Regions from separate parts of the Serratia ficaria genome, predicted to be linked through region 2. Evidence: predicted binding sites of a transcription regulator. Region 2 holds the regulator's gene; each other region holds the start of a gene.
The links. Region 2 encodes PurR, which represses purine synthesis genes. Its sites were predicted from a motif close to CANGCAAACGTTTGCNTG; they were not measured.

Region 1 (5,963 bases), 1.6 Mb from region 2:
CTGGTCGGTCCGCTGCGCGGCGGCGGCCAGCCGGCGGTTGAGGATATCGACTGGGAGCCGGCCGACGATCGGCCGCTGGTGATCGTCACGCAGGGCACCCTGGCCAACGTGGATCTGCATCAGCTGATCGTTCCCGCGCTGAACGCGCTGGCGCAGTTGCCGGTGAGGGTGTTGGCCACCACCGGCGGCCGGGCGACCGAGGGCTTGATGGACTCGCTGCCCGACAACGCCAGAGTGCGGGAGTTTATCTCTTTCGAACGCTGGCTGCCGGAGGCGGCGCTGTTGATCACCAACGGCGGCTACGGCTCGATCAACTACGCGCTGGACCACGGCGTGCCGCTGATTGTCGCCGGCACCGGCGAGGATAAGCCGGAGGCGGCTATGCGGGTGGTGGCGGCCGGTTGCGGCATCAACCTGCACACCAGCCACCCGGACCGCGCCCAGCTGCAGGCGGCGGCAAGCCGCATTTTGCGGCAGCCGGCCTATCGGCAGCGTGCGGCGCTGGTGCGTGACGACTTTGCCCGCCACGACGCGCTGGCGGCTATCGCCACCGAAGTGGCCGCCATCACGGCGTAACCGCTGTTAGCCGCAGCCCCAGGCGCCGTTCGCGGCGCCTTTTTTATGCTTTTTTTCTGCATGGAAACTGCATGATTATGTACAATCGTCTCAGGCAGCTCGGCTGGCTGAATGTTAACCCATTGACAGCGTTGCTGATGAAAATCGGGGGATATCATAATTTTCTAATTATGAAATGAATCCTCTGGCGATGGTCAGGTGGGGCAGTTACCCTGAGGAATAAGCCTGCAGGGATAGGCGTTAAATCAACAAGAGAGCAAGCATGACTGATTCACATATCCGCATTGCGATTGCGGGCGCCGGCGGCCGCATGGGGCGCCAATTGATCCAGGCGGTGCAGCAGGCGGAAGGCGTAGTGCTGGGCGCGGCGCTGTCGCGCCCGGGGTCCAGCCTGATCGGCGTCGACGCCGGTGAACTGGCGGGCATCGGCGCGGTGGGCGTTACCGTCAGCGACGGCCTGGACCAGGTGGCGAATGACTTCGATATCCTGATCGACTTCACCCGGCCGGAAAGCACCCTGGGCTATCTGGATTTCTGCGTGGCGCATCGCAAGGCGATGGTGATCGGCACCACCGGCTTCGACGACGCCGGCAAACAGGCGATCCGCGATGCGGCGCAGCATATCGGTATCGTGTTCGCCGCCAACTTCAGCGTGGGCGTCAACCTGGTGTTGAAGCTGCTGGAGAAGGCCGCACAGGTGATGGGCGACTACACCGATATCGAAATTGTTGAAGCGCACCACCGCCACAAGGTGGATGCCCCGTCAGGCACGGCGTTGGCGATGGGCGAAGCGATCGCCGGCGCGCTGGGGCGCAACCTGAAAGACTGCGCGGTTTATGCGCGTGAAGGCCACACCGGCGAACGCGATCCGAAGAGCATCGGCTTCGCCACCATTCGCGCCGGGGATATCGTCGGCGAGCATACCGCGATGTTCGCCGATATCGGCGAGCGGGTGGAAATCACGCATAAAGCCTCCAGCCGCATGACTTTTGCCAGCGGCGCGGTCAAGGCGGCCTCTTGGCTGCATGGCCATGATAAAGGTCTGTTTGATATGCGAGACGTGCTCAATCTTGACCGGTTATAATTAATCTGAATACCATCGTGATGTGGTTATATTAATCATAATGCTATGATAATAGGACAATAATTTTATTGTCCTTTTTTTTAACATCAAAAACACCAATCTTATTTTACTTTCGCAGTGTAAGTCTTGTTTTCGTGTGTTTAAGTTGGCTTTGCACGCCTTTTTTCGCGCGAGAGTTATTTTTTAACCTTGTTTTAGCCCGTCAGGCCGCAAATTTCTGTCATTGTGTCTCGCAACCGTTTACCAACCCAAGTTTAGCTGTGTTTTTATGGCTGCTGAGCCCATTAAACCGCGAAAACTGCAAAAATAAGAGAAAAAATGGCGCTTTGGGTAGACAAGGCAGGCACTCATCATTAAAATGCGCCCAATTTGCCAAAAATTGGCCTCGCGGACGGTTTTTGCATTGATTTAGATCGCGATATCTGAATTAATATGCAAATATTGTGATTGATTATTCCTCGGAGGGTGTTTTGATTAAGTCAGCGCTATTGGTTCTGGAAGACGGAACCCAATTCCACGGTCGGGCCATCGGGGCAGAGGGTACGGCAGTGGGGGAAGTGGTCTTCAATACGTCGATGACCGGCTATCAAGAAATCCTCACTGATCCTTCCTACTCCCGCCAGATCGTTACTCTTACTTATCCTCATATCGGCAATGTCGGCACCAATGCTTCCGACGAAGAATCCTCCGCCGTTCACGCCCAAGGCCTTGTCATTCGCGACCTCCCACTGATTGCCAGCAACTACCGCAACGAAGAAGGCCTGTCCGAATACCTCAAGCGCCATAACATCGTGGCGATCGCCGATATCGATACCCGCAAGCTGACCCGTCTGCTGCGCGAGAAGGGCGCCCAGAACGGCTGCATCATCGCCGCCGACTCGCCGGACGCCGCGCTGGCGCTGGCCAAGGCGCAGGGCTTCCCTGGCCTGAAAGGCATGGATTTGGCGAAGGAAGTGACCACCCAGGAGTCTTACAGCTGGCAGCAGGGCAGCTGGACGCTTGAAGGCGAGCTGCCGGAAGCCAAAACCGCCGAGGAACTGCCGTTCCACGTGGTGGCCTACGATTACGGCGCCAAGCGCAACATCCTGCGCATGCTGGTGGATCGCGGCTGCCGCCTGACGGTAGTGCCGGCGCAGACCCCGGCTGACGATGTCTTGAAGATGGCGCCGGACGGCATCTTCCTGTCCAACGGCCCGGGCGACCCGGAGCCGTGCGACTACGCCATCGCCGCTATCAAGCAGTTCCTGGAGACCGACATTCCGGTGTTCGGCATCTGCCTGGGCCACCAGCTGCTGGCGTTGGCCAGCGGGGCGAAAACCGTGAAGATGAAGCTCGGCCACCACGGCGGCAACCACCCGGTCAAAGATCTGGACAACAGCACCGTGATGATCACCGCGCAGAACCACGGCTTCGCGGTAGACGAGAACAACCTGCCGGCCAACCTGCGGGTGACGCACAAATCGCTGTTCGACCATACGGTGCAGGGCATCCACCGCACCGACAAGGCGGCGTTCAGCTTCCAGGGCCACCCGGAAGCCAGCCCCGGCCCGCACGACGCGGCGCCGTTGTTCGATCACTTTATCGAACTGATTGAGACTTACCGTTCTAACGCCAAATAATCAGGAGCAAAAAAAATGCCAAAACGTACCGATATAAAAAGCATCCTGATCCTCGGCGCTGGCCCGATCGTCATCGGCCAGGCGTGTGAGTTCGACTACTCGGGTGCCCAGGCCTGTAAAGCGCTGCGCGAAGAGGGTTACCGCGTCATTCTGGTCAACTCCAACCCGGCCACCATCATGACCGACCCGGAAATGGCCGATGCCACCTACATCGAACCTATCCACTGGGAAGTGGTGCGCAAGATCATCGAGAAAGAGCGCCCGGACGCGGTGCTGCCGACCATGGGCGGCCAGACGGCGCTGAACTGCGCGCTGGAGCTGGAGCGCCAGGGCGTGCTGGCCGAGTTCGGCGTGACCATGATCGGCGCCACCGCCGATGCGATCGATAAAGCCGAAGACCGCCGCCGTTTCGACGTGGCGATGAAGAAGATCGGCCTGGATACCGCGCGTTCCGGCATCGCCCATACCATGGAAGAAGCGCTGGCGGTGGCCGCCGACGTCGGCTTCCCGTGCATCATCCGCCCTTCCTTTACCATGGGCGGCACCGGCGGCGGCATCGCCTACAACCGCGAAGAGTTCGAAGAAATCTGCGAGCGCGGCCTCGACCTGTCGCCGACCAAAGAGCTGCTGATCGACGAATCGCTGATCGGCTGGAAAGAGTACGAGATGGAAGTGGTGCGCGATAAAAACGACAACTGCATCATCGTCTGCTCGATCGAAAACTTCGACGCCATGGGCATCCACACCGGCGACTCGATCACCGTGGCGCCGGCTCAGACCCTGACCGACAAAGAATATCAAATCATGCGTAACGCCTCGATGGCGGTGCTGCGTGAAATCGGCGTGGAAACCGGCGGCTCCAACGTGCAGTTCTCGGTCAACCCGAAAACCGGCCGCCTGATCGTCATCGAAATGAACCCGCGGGTGTCGCGTTCTTCGGCGCTGGCGTCGAAAGCCACCGGCTTCCCGATCGCCAAGATCGCCGCCAAGCTGGCGGTGGGCTACACCCTCGACGAACTGATGAACGACATCACCGGCGGCCGCACCCCGGCGTCGTTCGAACCGTCCATCGACTACGTGGTAACGAAAATCCCTCGCTTCAACTTCGAGAAATTCGCCGGCGCCAACGACCGCCTGACCACCCAGATGAAATCGGTCGGCGAAGTGATGGCCATCGGCCGCACCCAGCAGGAGTCGCTGCAGAAAGCGCTGCGCGGCCTGGAAGTGGGCGCCACCGGCTTCGACCCGAAAGTGAGTCTGGACGACCCGGAAGCGCTGACCAAAATTCGCCGCGAACTGAAAGACGCCGGCTCCGACCGCATCTGGTACATCGCCGACGCCTTCCGCGCCGGCCTGTCGGTCGACGGCGTGTTCAACCTGACCAACGTCGACCGCTGGTTCCTGGTGCAGATTGAAGAGCTGGTGCGCCTGGAAGAGCAGGTGGCCGAGGCCGGCATCAACGGCCTGACGCCGGAATTCCTGCGCACCCTGAAGCGCAAGGGCTTCGCCGATGCGCGCCTGGCCAAGCTGGCCGGCGTCGCCGAAAGCGAAATCCGCAAGCTGCGCCACGGTTACGGTCTGCACCCGGTTTACAAGCGCGTGGACACCTGCGCGGCGGAATTCGCCACCGACACCGCCTACATGTATTCCACCTATGAAGAAGAGTGCGAATCCAACCCGACCAACGACCGCCCGAAAGTGATGGTGCTGGGCGGCGGTCCGAACCGTATCGGCCAGGGCATCGAATTCGACTATTGCTGCGTGCACGCCTCGCTGGCGCTGCGCGAAGACGGTTACGAGACCATTATGGTCAACTGCAACCCGGAAACCGTCTCTACCGACTACGACACCTCGGACCGTCTGTACTTCGAGCCGGTGACGCTGGAAGACGTGCTGGAAATCGTGCGCATCGAGAAGCCGAAGGGCGTGATCGTGCAGTACGGCGGCCAGACCCCGCTGAAGCTGGCGCGCGAGCTGGAAGCCGCAGGCGTGCCGATCATCGGCACCAGCCCGGACGCCATCGACCGCGCCGAAGACCGCGAGCGCTTCCAGCAGGCGGTCAACCGCCTGGGCCTGAAGCAGCCGGCCAACGCCACCGTCACCGCCATCGAGCAGGCGGTAGAGAAAGCGGCCGGCATCGGTTATCCGCTGGTGGTGCGCCCTTCCTACGTGCTGGGCGGCCGGGCGATGGAAATCGTCTACGACGAAGTCGACCTGCGCCGTTACTTCCAGAATGCGGTCAGCGTATCCAACGACGCGCCGGTGTTGCTGGACCGCTTCCTGGATGACGCGGTGGAAGTGGACGTCGACGCCATCTGCGACGGCGAGCGCGTGCTGATTGGCGGCATCATGGAACACATCGAGCAGGCGGGCGTGCACTCCGGCGACTCCGCCTGTTCGCTGCCGGCTTACACCCTGAGCAAAGAAATTCAGGACGTGATGCGTCAGCAGGTTGAGAAACTGGCGTTCGAGCTGCAGGTGCGCGGTCTGATGAACGTGCAGTTCGCGGTGAAGAACAACGAAGTTTACCTGATTGAAGTCAACCCGCGCGCCGCGCGCACCGTGCCGTTCGTCTCCAAAGCCACCGGCGTGCCGCTGGCCAAGGTCGCCGCCCGGGTGATGGCGGGCAAAACGCTGGCCGAGCAGGGCGTGACAGAAGAGGTTATCCCGCCGTACTACTCGGT
Region 2 (5,963 bases):
AAAATAGGGTTTTCAGCGATCTGGTGCTGAATTTTTTCAATCGTCGTCGTCATTTATTGCTTCCTCAAGCCACATCTCATGGCTACAACATGCATCACACGGGCTATTGTAGCGGCTGGAACAGTCGCAAGAAAACGCCATCTTTTGCAAGGACATTCGCCCTGTGCCGATCGCGCCTCACCGGCAACGCCATTCCGGTTAAAACTTAGGCTCAGAATAACATTTTTAATCCGACCATTTCACTAATATATTTCGTCGCCCCCCGCCCGGCGTTTAATTAAAACCGCAACGCGAGACTGATGATTTTTTATACATCAACGGGCTGATTTTAAACCAAAAAAAAGGCTATTAACGTTTTCTCACAATATGGATTATTATTTATGAGTTCTCCGCTGTTTTATATGGCGAAATTCGGGAATACTGTGACTCTTTCGATATCCGTTTCGGGGCCAAGGCTGGTGACGTCGACATGCGTTTAATTCTTACGCTTTTTGTGCTGTTGTTTACGCAGCTATTCTTCAATCTGGCGCACGCTGCGCCGCAGGCGCGTATTGCCGCCGAGCAGCGCAAGAGCCATGTCAATGAAGCGCGGCCGGACGATCGCAAGAAAAAGAAAGCGGTCAAGGCCAGCAAAAAAGTGAAAGTGGCGGCCCCAGAGAAAAAAACCAAGGTCGCCAAGACCAAATCAGAGAAAACGGCCAAAAAGATCGTCAGCGCCAAATCGAAAACCAAATCCCAAAAAATCGCCAAAATTAAGGTGACCCCACCGAAGAAGGGTTACAAAAAAGGCTACGGCCGCCACCGCAGTGCCGGGATGGCTACCGCCAAACTGGTGCACGACGATAAGCCGCTGAAGCTCAGCCCGGCGCATAAAAAACGCTATCAACACGCCAAGCAAACCGCCATGGCCAAGCTGATGGATCAAATGGGCAAGCCTTATCGCTGGGGCGGCAGCTCGCCGCGTACCGGCTTTGACTGCAGCGGCCTGATTTATTACGCCTATAAGGACGTGGTGAAAATCAAGATGCCGCGCACCGCCAATGAGATGTATCACCTGCGCGACGCCGCGCCCATCAAGAAAAGCGAGCTGGAAAGCGGCGATCTGGTGTTCTTCCGCATCAACAACCGCGGCGTGGCCGATCACGTTGGGGTTTATCTGGGCAACGGCAAATTCATCCAGTCGCCGCGCACCGGTGAAGAGATCCGCATCAGCCAGCTCGACAACGACTACTGGCAGAACCACTATATCGGCGCGCGCCGGGTCGTCACGCCGAAAACCATTCGTTAATACTTAGCGCGGCCGAAGTGGCCGGAGAACCTCCAGGCGTTGGCGAACGGGACGTTTGTTGCAGAAGAACGGGGATAACCGCGGGGAAAGCGACGAGGCGCAGCAAGCTGCGCCTGTTAATGCCGGGAATTCAGTTCAGCGCAGCGGTGAAGCTGAAGGCAATGATCACGGCCAGCGCACACAGGGTGGTGAACAGCGACATCTTCAGATCGGTATCCATTACTACTCCTTCTCAGATAGGCTTTCCCAAGGATAAAAGGCGTACAATTAGTACGTCAAATCATTTTCCCACAGTTCGCCAATAAAATCTTGTTATCATTTCCCGGTTTATAATGCCGATTACCTCTTCCCCTTTTGCTCAATATGCGACAAAATTCGCAGTTCACAACTGCGTACCGGCAACAATGCCCCTCCTGACCAGCGCTGAAGACTTCAACACATTAAAAACTCGGTTTTCGCTTCTCTGGAGAAGGATCTACGCAGGCAAACGATTAACATCACACTTACATGCTGCAACATGTGAGTTCAGGAGTCATTTCTTACATGGCAACGATTAAAGATGTGGCCAAACGCGCTGGCGTTTCCACCACCACCGTTTCGCACGTCATCAATAAGACTCGTTTCGTCGCCGAAGAAACCAAAGCGGCCGTATGGGCCGCGATCAAAGAATTGCATTACTCGCCGAGCGCCGTGGCGCGCAGCCTGAAGGTCAATCACACCAAGTCGATCGGCCTGCTGGCCACCTCGAGCGAGGCGCCCTATTTTGCCGAAGTGATCGAAGCGGTGGAGAACAGCTGCTACAGCAAAGGCTACACGCTGATCCTGTGCAACTCGCATAACAACCTGGACAAGCAGCGCGCCTATCTGGCGATGCTGGCGCAAAAGCGCGTCGACGGCCTGCTGGTGATGTGCTCGGAATACCCGGACCAGCTGTTGGGCATGCTGGAAGACTACCGCAATATCCCGATGGTGGTGATGGACTGGGGCGCGGCGCGCGGCGATTTTACCGACACCATCATCGACAACGCCTTCGAGGGCGGTTATCTGGCCGGCCGTTATCTCATTGAGCGCGGCCACCGCGACATCGGCGCCATTCCTGGGCAGCTGGCGCGCAACACCGGCGGCGGGCGACATCAGGGCTTTCTGAAGGCGATGCAGGAAGCCAATATCGAGGTGCGCGACGAATGGATCGTACAGGGCGACTTTGAGCCGGAGTCCGGTTACAAGGCCATGCATCAGATCCTGTCGCAGAAACAGCGTCCGACCGCGGTGTTCTGCGGCGGCGACATCATGGCGATGGGCGCCATCTGCGCCGCCGACGAACTGGGGCTGCGGGTGCCGCAGGACATTTCGGTGATCGGTTACGATAACGTGCGCAACGCCCGCTACTTCACGCCGGCGCTGACCACCATCCACCAGCCGAAGGAACGCCTGGGCGAAATGGCCTTCACCATGCTGCTGGATCGCATCATCAGCAAGCGCGAGGAATCGCAGGTGATCGAGGTGCATCCGAAACTGATCGAGCGCCGTTCGGTCGCCGACGGCCCGTTCGTCGACTACCGCCGTTAATCCCCGCCGCCGGAAGCCCGCCCGGCCTCCGGCGCCGCTTCGCTCAGCCATTCCTGATTCAGGGTTTCGCTGTCCCCCAGATAGTCCAGCAGCCAGGCCATCGCCGGCGACGGCTTATCCTGCTGCCAGGTCAGGCAGCACGGGCTGGCGGGAAAAGGCTGCTGCAGCTGCAGCGCCGCCAGCTCCCCGCGCCGCACCAGCGGCAACGCCCGATGGGCCGGCATCATGCCGACGCACAGCCCGGCGCACAGGCAGTCCAGCGCCGAGGTCCAGTCCGGCGCCACCAGCCGCCGTTGGTTGTCCAGCGTCCAGGTCACGCGCTTCGGCAGGCTGCGCGAGGTATCTTCCAGGCACAGCGAAGGATAAGGCCGCAGCTGGTCGTCATTCAGCGGGCCGCTCAGCAGCGCCAGCGGATGCTGCGGGCTGACCACGCACAGCCAGTTCATGTCGCCCATGTCGCGGAAGGCGAAGCCGCCGCCGACCGGCACCGCGCGCGTTGCGCCGATCGCCATCTCCGCCCGCCCGTCGACCAGCGCATCCCACACGCCGTTAAACACCTCCGGCTGCATCAGTAATTCGACATCGGGAAAGTGACGATAGAAATCCAGCACCAGCTGGCGACTGCGCTGCGGTTTGACGATGATGTCCACCGCGATTTTCAGCTGGCCGCGCCAACCGTTGGCCACCTGCTGGCACTGGCGGCGGGTGTCGAGCATTTTTTTGATGACAACCCGCGCATCCTTGATGAACAGCGCGCCGGCCGGCGTCAGTTCCACATCGCGATGGCGCCGTTCAAACAGCGGCACCGCCAGCCATTGCTCCAGCTGACGCACGGTATAGCTGACCGCCGAGGGCACCCGGTGCAGCTCCTGCGCCGCCGCGCTGAAACTGCCGGTGCGGGCCACCGCGTCCACGACTTCCAGAGAATATTCAGACCACATCGTCTTGCCTTCAATTTTTTTAACAGCAGTTTGCAAATATTACCGTTTCACAAGCAGAGATCCAGCCGGATACACTTGCCGGCGCTAAAAACCTGCGACAACAAAATACCAACGAGAAATACCATGCGAAATTCCTTTGGCTTTATGTTCTATCTCGCCGGCCTGAGCATGCTGGGTTATCTGGCGACCGACATGTACCTGCCGGCCTTCGGCGCCATGCGGGAAGAGCTGCAAATTTCCGCCGGCGCCATCAGCGCCAGCCTCAGCATCTTTCTGGCCGGCTTCGCCTTTGCGCAGCTGCTGTGGGGGCCGCTCTCCGACCACCTGGGCCGCAAGCCGGTGCTGCTGATCGGCCTGGCGCTGTTCGCCCTCGGCTGCCTCGGCATGCTGTGGGTGCAAAATGCCGTGCAGCTGTGGTCGTTACGCTTTATTCAGGCGATCGGCGTCTGCTCCGCCGCCGTTACCTGGCAGGCGCTGGTGGTCGATCGCTACCGCGACGGCAAGGCCAACCGCGTGTTCGCCACCATCATGCCGCTGGTCGCGCTGTCGCCGGCGCTGGCGCCGCTGCTGGGCGCCTGGCTGTTGAACCACGCCGGCTGGCGGATGATCTTCGCCGTGCTGCTGGGCATCGCCCTGCTGCTGCTGCTGCCGACCCTGCTGCTGAAAGAAAGCGCCAGGCCGCAGCCCATCGCGGCCGAAAAGAACCGCGGCGTCAGCTTCTGGCAGCTGTTGAAATCCCCGGTGTTCAGCGGCAACGTCGCCATGTTCGCCGCCTGCTCGGCCGGATTTTTCGCCTGGCTGACCGGTTCGCCGTTTATCCTCGGCGACATGGGCTACGGCCCGAACGATATTGGCCTGAGCTATGTGCCGCAAACCCTGGCCTTCCTGTTGGGGGGCTATGGCTGCCGCACCGCGTTAAAGCGCATCAACGGTACAACCTTGCTGCCGTGGCTGTTGGTAACCTATGGCGCTAGCATGGTGGCGTTGTATCTGGTGGCCACCCTGACCGAACCGACCCTGACCAGCCTGCTGATCCCGTTCTGCATCATGGCCCTGGTCAACGGCGCCGGTTACCCGATTATGGTGGCGAATGCGCTGACGCCGTTCCCGGAAAGCAGCGGCAAGGCCGCGGCGCTGCAGAATACCCTGCAGCTGGGCCTGTGCTTCGTCGCCAGCATGCTGGTCTCGGCGTTTATCGCGCAGCCGCTGCCGGCGACGGTAACGGTGATGGTGTCAACGGTGGTATTGGCCGCGTTGGGCTATTGGCTGCAGCGCGGGAAAGCGGCCGATGCGGGGCAGCGCGCGCCGCGGGAACATGCTAACCCTGCGTCATAATTGCCAGAGCTAATAGTCACTTAAAGAATATTTTTGCCGAGTGCGATTTACGGTTGAGTAAGCGCCTCGGCACGCCTATACTCAAAAACAACCTTTTAAAGTAACACTTTATAATCTCTATATCTCAAGTCGCTATTGTGTTCGCGTATTGCGTCACACTTTTTTAAGGATGAGTTTTTCCCGCGCCCCTTGCGCTGGAGCCTTCTTAAAATTTTCCTCTGTTCATAGTCGGATATCAGACGCCGCGGGTAATTTTACCGTCGGGAAACGTATGCACCCGCAGAAATTGTCTAAGCTTTTTCCTAGCGGGTCATCAGTCAGAAGAAGGTGATGGAGAAGCTATGAGTTCATCGTGTATAGAAGATCTGAGCATCCAGGACAACCAATGGTACCGTATCGCACATGAAATGCTCGGCATGGCCGGTATTGAAATAAACGGATCGCGGCCCTTCGATATTCAGGTCAAAAACCCCAACTTTTTTAAACGCGTGCTGCAGGAAGGATCTCTGGGGCTGGGCGAAAGTTATATGGACGGCTGGTGGGAATGCGAACGGCTGGATATATTCTTTCAACGCGTGGTCAATGCCGGGCTGGAAAGGAAACTCCCCCACCATCTTAAAGACACGCTGCGCATCGCCGCCGCGCGATTAACCAACCTGCAGTCGAAAAAACGCGCCTGGATAGTCGGCAAAGAGCATTACGATTTAGGCAACGATCTGTTTACCCTGATGCTCGATCCTTATATGCAATACTCCTGCGCTTACTGGAAGGACGCCGCCACGCTGGAACAGGCGCAGGAAGCCAAGTTGCGCATGATCTGCGAGAAACTG
Region 3 (5,963 bases), 1.3 Mb from region 2:
CCGCCAGCGGCGGCGCGCGCATGCAGGAAGCGCTGATGTCGCTGATGCAGATGGCGAAAACCAGCGCGGCGCTGGCCAAAATGCAGGAGCGCGGCTTGCCGTACATCTCCGTGCTGACCGACCCGACCATGGGCGGCGTTTCCGCCAGTCTGGCGATGCTGGGCGACATCAACATCGCCGAGCCGAAGGCGCTGATCGGCTTTGCCGGCCCGCGGGTGATCGAGCAGACGGTGCGCGAAAAACTGCCGCCGGGCTTCCAGCGCAGCGAGTTCCTGATCGAAAAAGGCGCGATCGACATGATCGTCCGCCGGCCGGAAATGCGCCAAACGCTGGCGAGCATTCTGTCCAAGCTGACCAACCAGCCGCAGCCGCATTTCGATGAGGCCGAGCCGGTTATCGCGCCGGAAAACCAGGCCGACGCCTGAGGTGCGGACAACGGCCCCGGTCAAACGGGGCCCTTCGGCCGTCATTTTGTGGCTAAGTGGCGGTCGAGGTATGCCCGATGCCTTTCAGGCTGCGGCCGAGCGCGCCGCTGCCTGAAAGCCGAGGGCATTATGGAGAGCATCGCCTTTACCGCGGTGAGGGTGGTGCCCTGATGGATCAATGAACCCAAGTTCAGCGATGGGACTCATGCAAAACCACCAAATTCCCCAAGCCACGTCGCCATTGAGCTCGTGGCTTTATTATCTGGAACGCCTGCACAGTCAGGCGATCGAACTCGGCCTGGAACGCGTGCAGCGCGTTGCGGCGCAGCTGGATTTACTGACCCCCGCACCGACGGTATTCACCGTTGCCGGCACCAACGGCAAGGGCACCACCTGCCGCACCCTCGAAGCCATTCTGCTGGCCGCCGGCCTGCGCGTCGGCGTTTACAGTTCGCCGCATCTGGTGCGCTATACCGAACGGGTGCGCATTCAGGGCGAAGAGCTGAGCGAAGCGGAACACAGCCGCTCCTTCGCCGCCATTGAAGCCGGCCGCGGCGAAACGTCGCTGACCTATTTCGAATTCGGCACCCTGTCGGCGCTGCAGTTGTTCAAGCAGGCGCGGCTCGACGTGGTGATCCTGGAGGTCGGTTTGGGCGGGCGTCTGGACGCCACCAATATCGTCGATCCGAGCGTGGCGGTGATCACCAGCATCGCGCTGGACCATACCGACTGGCTGGGCGACGATCGCGAGAGCATCGGCCGCGAAAAGGCCGGTATTTTCCGCGCCGACACGCCGGCGGTGGTGGGGGAGCCGGACATGCCGGCGACCATCCGCCAGGTGGCCGAGACGCTGGGCGCGCCGCTGTACCTGCGCGGCGAGGCCTGGAGCTTCAGCGTGCAGGGCGACCGCTGGCAGTGGCAAGGCGGCGATACGCGGCTGACCGATCTGCCGACGCCGAACGTGCCGCTGGCCAATGCCGCCACCGCGCTGGCGGCGCTGAACTATTCTTCTTTGGAAATCGACGATCGGGCGATCTTCGCCGGGCTGCAGCAGGCGACGCTGCCGGGCCGCTTCCAGATTGTGCGGCAGGAGCCGACGCTGATCCTCGACGTGGCGCATAACCCGCACGCCGCCGGCTATCTGGCCGGACGCCTGGCCAGGCTGCCGCGCAGCGGCGGCAAGGTGCGCGCGGTGGTGGGCATGCTGTCGGACAAGGACATCGCCGGCACGCTGGCCTGCCTGAGCGAGCAGGTGGACGAATGGTACTGCGCGCCGCTTGACGGGCCGCGCGGCGCCAGCGCCGAGCAGTTGGCGCAGCATTTGACGGAACCGCGGCGCTTTGCCGATGTCGAAACTGCCTGGCGGCAGGCTATGCAGGATGCTGATAAACAGGATATTGTGATCGTCTGTGGATCGTTCCACACCGTCGCGCAGGTGATGGCGGCGTTAGACGAGATGCGGGGAGTGTGAGTGGCAAGTAAATTTCAGAACCGACTGGTTGGAACCGTCATTCTGGTGGCGCTGGGGGTAATCATCCTGCCAGGGCTGCTGGACGGCAAAAAGAAACACTACGAGGATGAGTTCGCGGCTATTCCTCTGGTGCCGAAACCGGGCGACGTAGAGGAAAACGACGTGTTGCCGCCGGTCACTCAGCCGTTGCCGGCGCAGCCGCCGGAAGGCGCAGGCGCGCTGGTTGAACAGCAGGCGGCCAATGAAGCGGCGGCTCGGCAGGCGGTGCGTCAGGGCGCCCAGCAGCAGCCGACGCAGGTGGCGCCGCCGCCGGTGGAAATCCGGCCGCAGCCGGTGCCGCAGCCGAAACCCAAGCCGGTGGAAGTGAAGCCCAAGCCAACGCCTCAGCCCAAGCCGGCGGAGGTGAAGCCGGTGGTGAAACCCGAACCGAAACCGGAACCTGCGCCGGCGCAGAAACCGGCGGAAGAGAAGGCGCCGGCCGGGCAGGCGTATGTGGTGCAGCTCGGCGCGCTGAAGAACGCCGCCAAGGTGAGCGAGATCGTCGCGTCGCTGCGGCTGTCGGGCTACCGCGCCTTTACCGTGCCGTCGACGCCGGTGCAGGGGCAGATCACCCGCATATACGTCGGGCCGGACGCCTCGAAGCAGAAGCTGCAGTCTTCGCTGCCGTCGCTGAATTCCATCAGCGGTCTGAGCGGCCAGGTGAAGCCTTACGGCGCGCGTTAAAAACCGCAGGGGCACAGCAGGCTGCGCCCCTCAATCAACGAAGGGGGGCGTAATCACTGAAGAAAGTGCGCCTTTCACGGGCGAAACCCTCTATGTAGGCGCGGCGATTGGGATTTTTTTTATCGCCGCTTTTTATTTGTAACGTGGTAGGAAATCCCCTACGCAAACGTTTTCTTTTTCTGTTAGAATTCGCCGCGAATTGGATCACCCGATAGATTTCATGTCGCATCAAGGCGGCAAGAAAGATGAAGGGGGCAGGGGCGATTCATTATTGGAATAGTTTATGGTCTGGATTGATTACGTCATTATAGCGGTGATTGGGTTTTCGGCTCTGGTGAGTCTGATCCGAGGGTTTGTTCGCGAAGCATTGTCACTTGTGACATGGGGATGTGCGTTTTTTGTTGCCAGCCATTTCTACTCCTACCTTGCAGTCTATTTCACTCGTTTTGAAGATGAACTGGTGCGAAACGGCATCGCGATCGCCATTTTGTTTATCGCGACCCTGATCGTAGGAGCTATTGTTAACTATGTGATTAGCTCACTGGTAGAGAAAACCGGGTTATCGGGCACCGACCGGGTGCTGGGCGTCTGTTTCGGCGCACTGCGCGGCGTGCTGATCGTTGCGGCGATCCTGTTCTTCCTGGACACCTTTACCGGCTTTTCGCAAAGCGCAGACTGGAAACAGTCGCAGCTCATTCCCCAGTTCAGTTATATTATCAGGTGGTTCTTTGACTACCTGCAGAGCACGTCGAGTTTCTTACCGACCCATTTACCGGGGCGGTAGCGCTGATGAGGAAAAGACAACATGTGCGGTATTGTCGGTATCGCCGGTTTTATGCCGGTAAACCAGTCGATTTATGATGCGTTGACGGTGCTCCAGCACCGTGGCCAGGATGCCGCAGGCATCGTCACCATTGATGCCCATAACGGGTTCCGTCTGCGTAAGGCGAACGGTCTGGTGAAGGATGTGTTCGAGGCGCGCCATATGCTGCGCCTGCAGGGCAACATGGGTATTGGCCATGTGCGTTACCCGACGGCTGGCAGCTCCAGTGCCTCAGAGGCTCAACCTTTCTATGTAAACTCGCCGTTCGGCATTACGCTGGCACACAACGGCAACCTGACCAACGCCCATGAACTGCGCCAAAAGCTGTTCGAAAGCGGCCGTCGCCATGTCAACACCACCTCCGATTCCGAGATCCTGCTGAACGTGCTGGCCAGCGAGCTGGACCGTTTCCAGCATTATCCTCTGGAGTCCGACAACATCTTCACCGCCGTGGCCGCCATGCATCAGCAGCTGCGCGGCGCCTACGCCTGCGTGGCGATGATCATCGGCCACGGCCTGCTGGCGTTCCGCGACCCGAACGGCATCCGCCCGCTGGTGATCGGCAAGCGCACCCTGGAAGACGGCCGCAACGAGTATATGGTGGCCTCCGAGAGCGTGGCGCTGGATACCCTGGGCTTTGAGTTCCTGCGCGACGTGGCGCCGGGCGAAGCGGTGTACATCACCGAGAAAGGCCAGCTGTTCACCCGCCAGTGCGCGGAGAACCCGAAAACCAATCCGTGCCTGTTCGAATACGTCTACTTCGCCCGTCCGGACTCGTTCATGGACAAGATTTCGGTCTACAGCGCCCGGGTGCGCATGGGGCAGAAGCTGGGTGAGAAGATCGCGCGCGAGTGGGAAGATCTGGATATCGACGTGGTGATCCCTATCCCGGAAACCTCCTGCGACATCGCGCTGGAGATCGCGCGCATCCTGGACAAACCTTACCGTCAGGGCTTCGTGAAGAACCGCTATGTCGGCCGTACCTTCATCATGCCCGGCCAGCAGGCGCGCCGCCAGTCGGTGCGCCGCAAGCTGAACGCCAACCGCGCCGAGTTCCGTGACAAGAACGTGCTGTTGGTTGACGACTCCATCGTGCGCGGCACCACCTCCGAGCAGATCGTCGAGATGGCGCGCGATGCGGGCGCCAAGCGGGTTTACCTGGCTTCCGCCGCGCCGGAGATCCGCTTCCCCAACGTGTACGGCATCGACATGCCGAGCGCCAACGAGCTGATCGCCCACGGCCGCGAAGTGGATGAAATCCGCCAGATCATCGGCGCCGACGGGCTGATCTTCCAGGACCTGGATGACCTGATCGAGGCGGTGCGCGAAGAAAACCCGGATATCATGCAGTTCGAATGTTCGGTGTTCAACGGCATTTACGTCACCAAAGACGTCGACCAGGGTTACCTCGAGTATCTGGAGTCGCTGCGCAACGACGACGCCAAGGCGCTGCGCGGGCAGACCGAAGCGGAAAATCTGGAAATGCATAACGAAGGCTAAGCGCCGGCGTTGTGCTGCCAAGGTGCACCGCGGCGTCCGTCGCGGTGCATTATCCCTCCCTGACTTGCTTATCCCTCGCCATTGCGGCAAAGTTTGCCTGATCCTATATTTTTCATGGCAGAGGCCAGCTTTATGAAACGACTCATCATCGGCATTTCCGGCGCCAGCGGCGCTATCTACGGCGTGCGCCTGTTGCAGGTTTTGCGCGACGTCGCGGATGTGGAAACCCACCTGGTGATGAGCAATGCGGCGCGGCAAACGCTGGCGCTGGAAACCCCGCTCAGCCTGCGCGAAGTGCAGGCGTTGGCCGACGTGGTGCACGATGCGCGCGATATCGCCGCCGGCATCTCCTCCGGATCGTTCAAAACCCTGGGCATGGTCATTTTACCCTGTTCAATCAAAACCTTGTCGGGCATCGTCAACAGCTACAGCGACGGCTTGCTGACCCGCGCCGCCGACGTGGTGTTGAAAGAGCGCCGCCGGCTGGTGCTGTGCGTGCGGGAAACGCCGCTGCACCTCGGCCACCTGCGCCTGATGACCCAGGCGGCGGAAATGGGCGCGGTGATCATGCCGCCGGTGCCGGCGTTTTATCATCTGCCGAACAGCGTGGACGACATCATCGATCAGACCGTCAATCGGGTGATCGATCAGTTCGACATTGAATTGCCGGTAGATTTGTTCACCCGCTGGCAAGGCCCCAGTTAACGGTTTTATCCCCAAATTGGTACATTTGTGCAACACCGCACTGAATTAGGGCGGCGCATGCACCATAATGATCCCACTTCATCACGCTCACTGTTTCATGGCGCCGATATTTCGCGGTCGCCAGTGGCGCGGCCCTGACCGGCCGGTTTATTTTTGCGGTTATCGTCCCGGGAAACAGTTTTGTGAAGGTCGGAGTCGTTCCCTCCGTCCGCAGCACTCAATGTGGCACGATTACTGCAAATTGATTTGGTGGGGAAAGTAATGTCCGTAGTGGCATCAAAAAAATCAATTTGAGGGTGATTTATGAAAAAGCTGG

Region 1: a site for PurR is predicted at 1,890-1,907, ahead of carA (glutamine-hydrolyzing carbamoyl-phosphate synthase small subunit). Genes of this name have one in related genera too.
Region 3: a site for PurR is predicted at 2,779-2,796, ahead of cvpA (colicin V production protein). Genes of this name have one in related genera too.

What each region holds. Positions count from the first base shown of each region.
Region 1 covers NZ_LT906479.1:785,848-791,810, forward strand. The annotation lists gene CKW09_RS03675 (glycosyltransferase) at 1-576, shown strand, start outside; gene dapB (4-hydroxy-tetrahydrodipicolinate reductase) at 839-1,660, shown strand; gene carA (glutamine-hydrolyzing carbamoyl-phosphate synthase small subunit) at 2,131-3,279, shown strand; gene carB (carbamoyl-phosphate synthase large subunit) at 3,295-5,963, shown strand, end outside.
Region 2 covers NZ_LT906479.1:2,379,448-2,385,410, reverse strand. The annotation lists gene CKW09_RS11300 (Grx4 family monothiol glutaredoxin) at 1-53, opposite strand, end outside; gene CKW09_RS11295 (C40 family peptidase) at 470-1,288, shown strand; gene cydH (cytochrome bd-I oxidase subunit CydH) at 1,419-1,508, opposite strand; gene purR (HTH-type transcriptional repressor PurR) at 1,832-2,857, shown strand; gene punR (DNA-binding transcriptional activator PunR) at 2,854-3,798, opposite strand; gene punC (purine nucleoside transporter PunC) at 3,922-5,133, shown strand; gene cfa (cyclopropane fatty acyl phospholipid synthase) at 5,475-5,963, shown strand, end outside.
Region 3 covers NZ_LT906479.1:3,664,589-3,670,551, reverse strand. The annotation lists gene accD (acetyl-CoA carboxylase, carboxyltransferase subunit beta) at 1-425, shown strand, start outside; gene folC (bifunctional tetrahydrofolate synthase/dihydrofolate synthase) at 631-1,896, shown strand; gene dedD (cell division protein DedD) at 1,897-2,619, shown strand; gene cvpA (colicin V production protein) at 2,903-3,403, shown strand; gene purF (amidophosphoribosyltransferase) at 3,425-4,942, shown strand; gene CKW09_RS17280 (UbiX family flavin prenyltransferase) at 5,075-5,647, shown strand; gene hisJ (histidine ABC transporter substrate-binding protein HisJ) at 5,951-5,963, shown strand, end outside.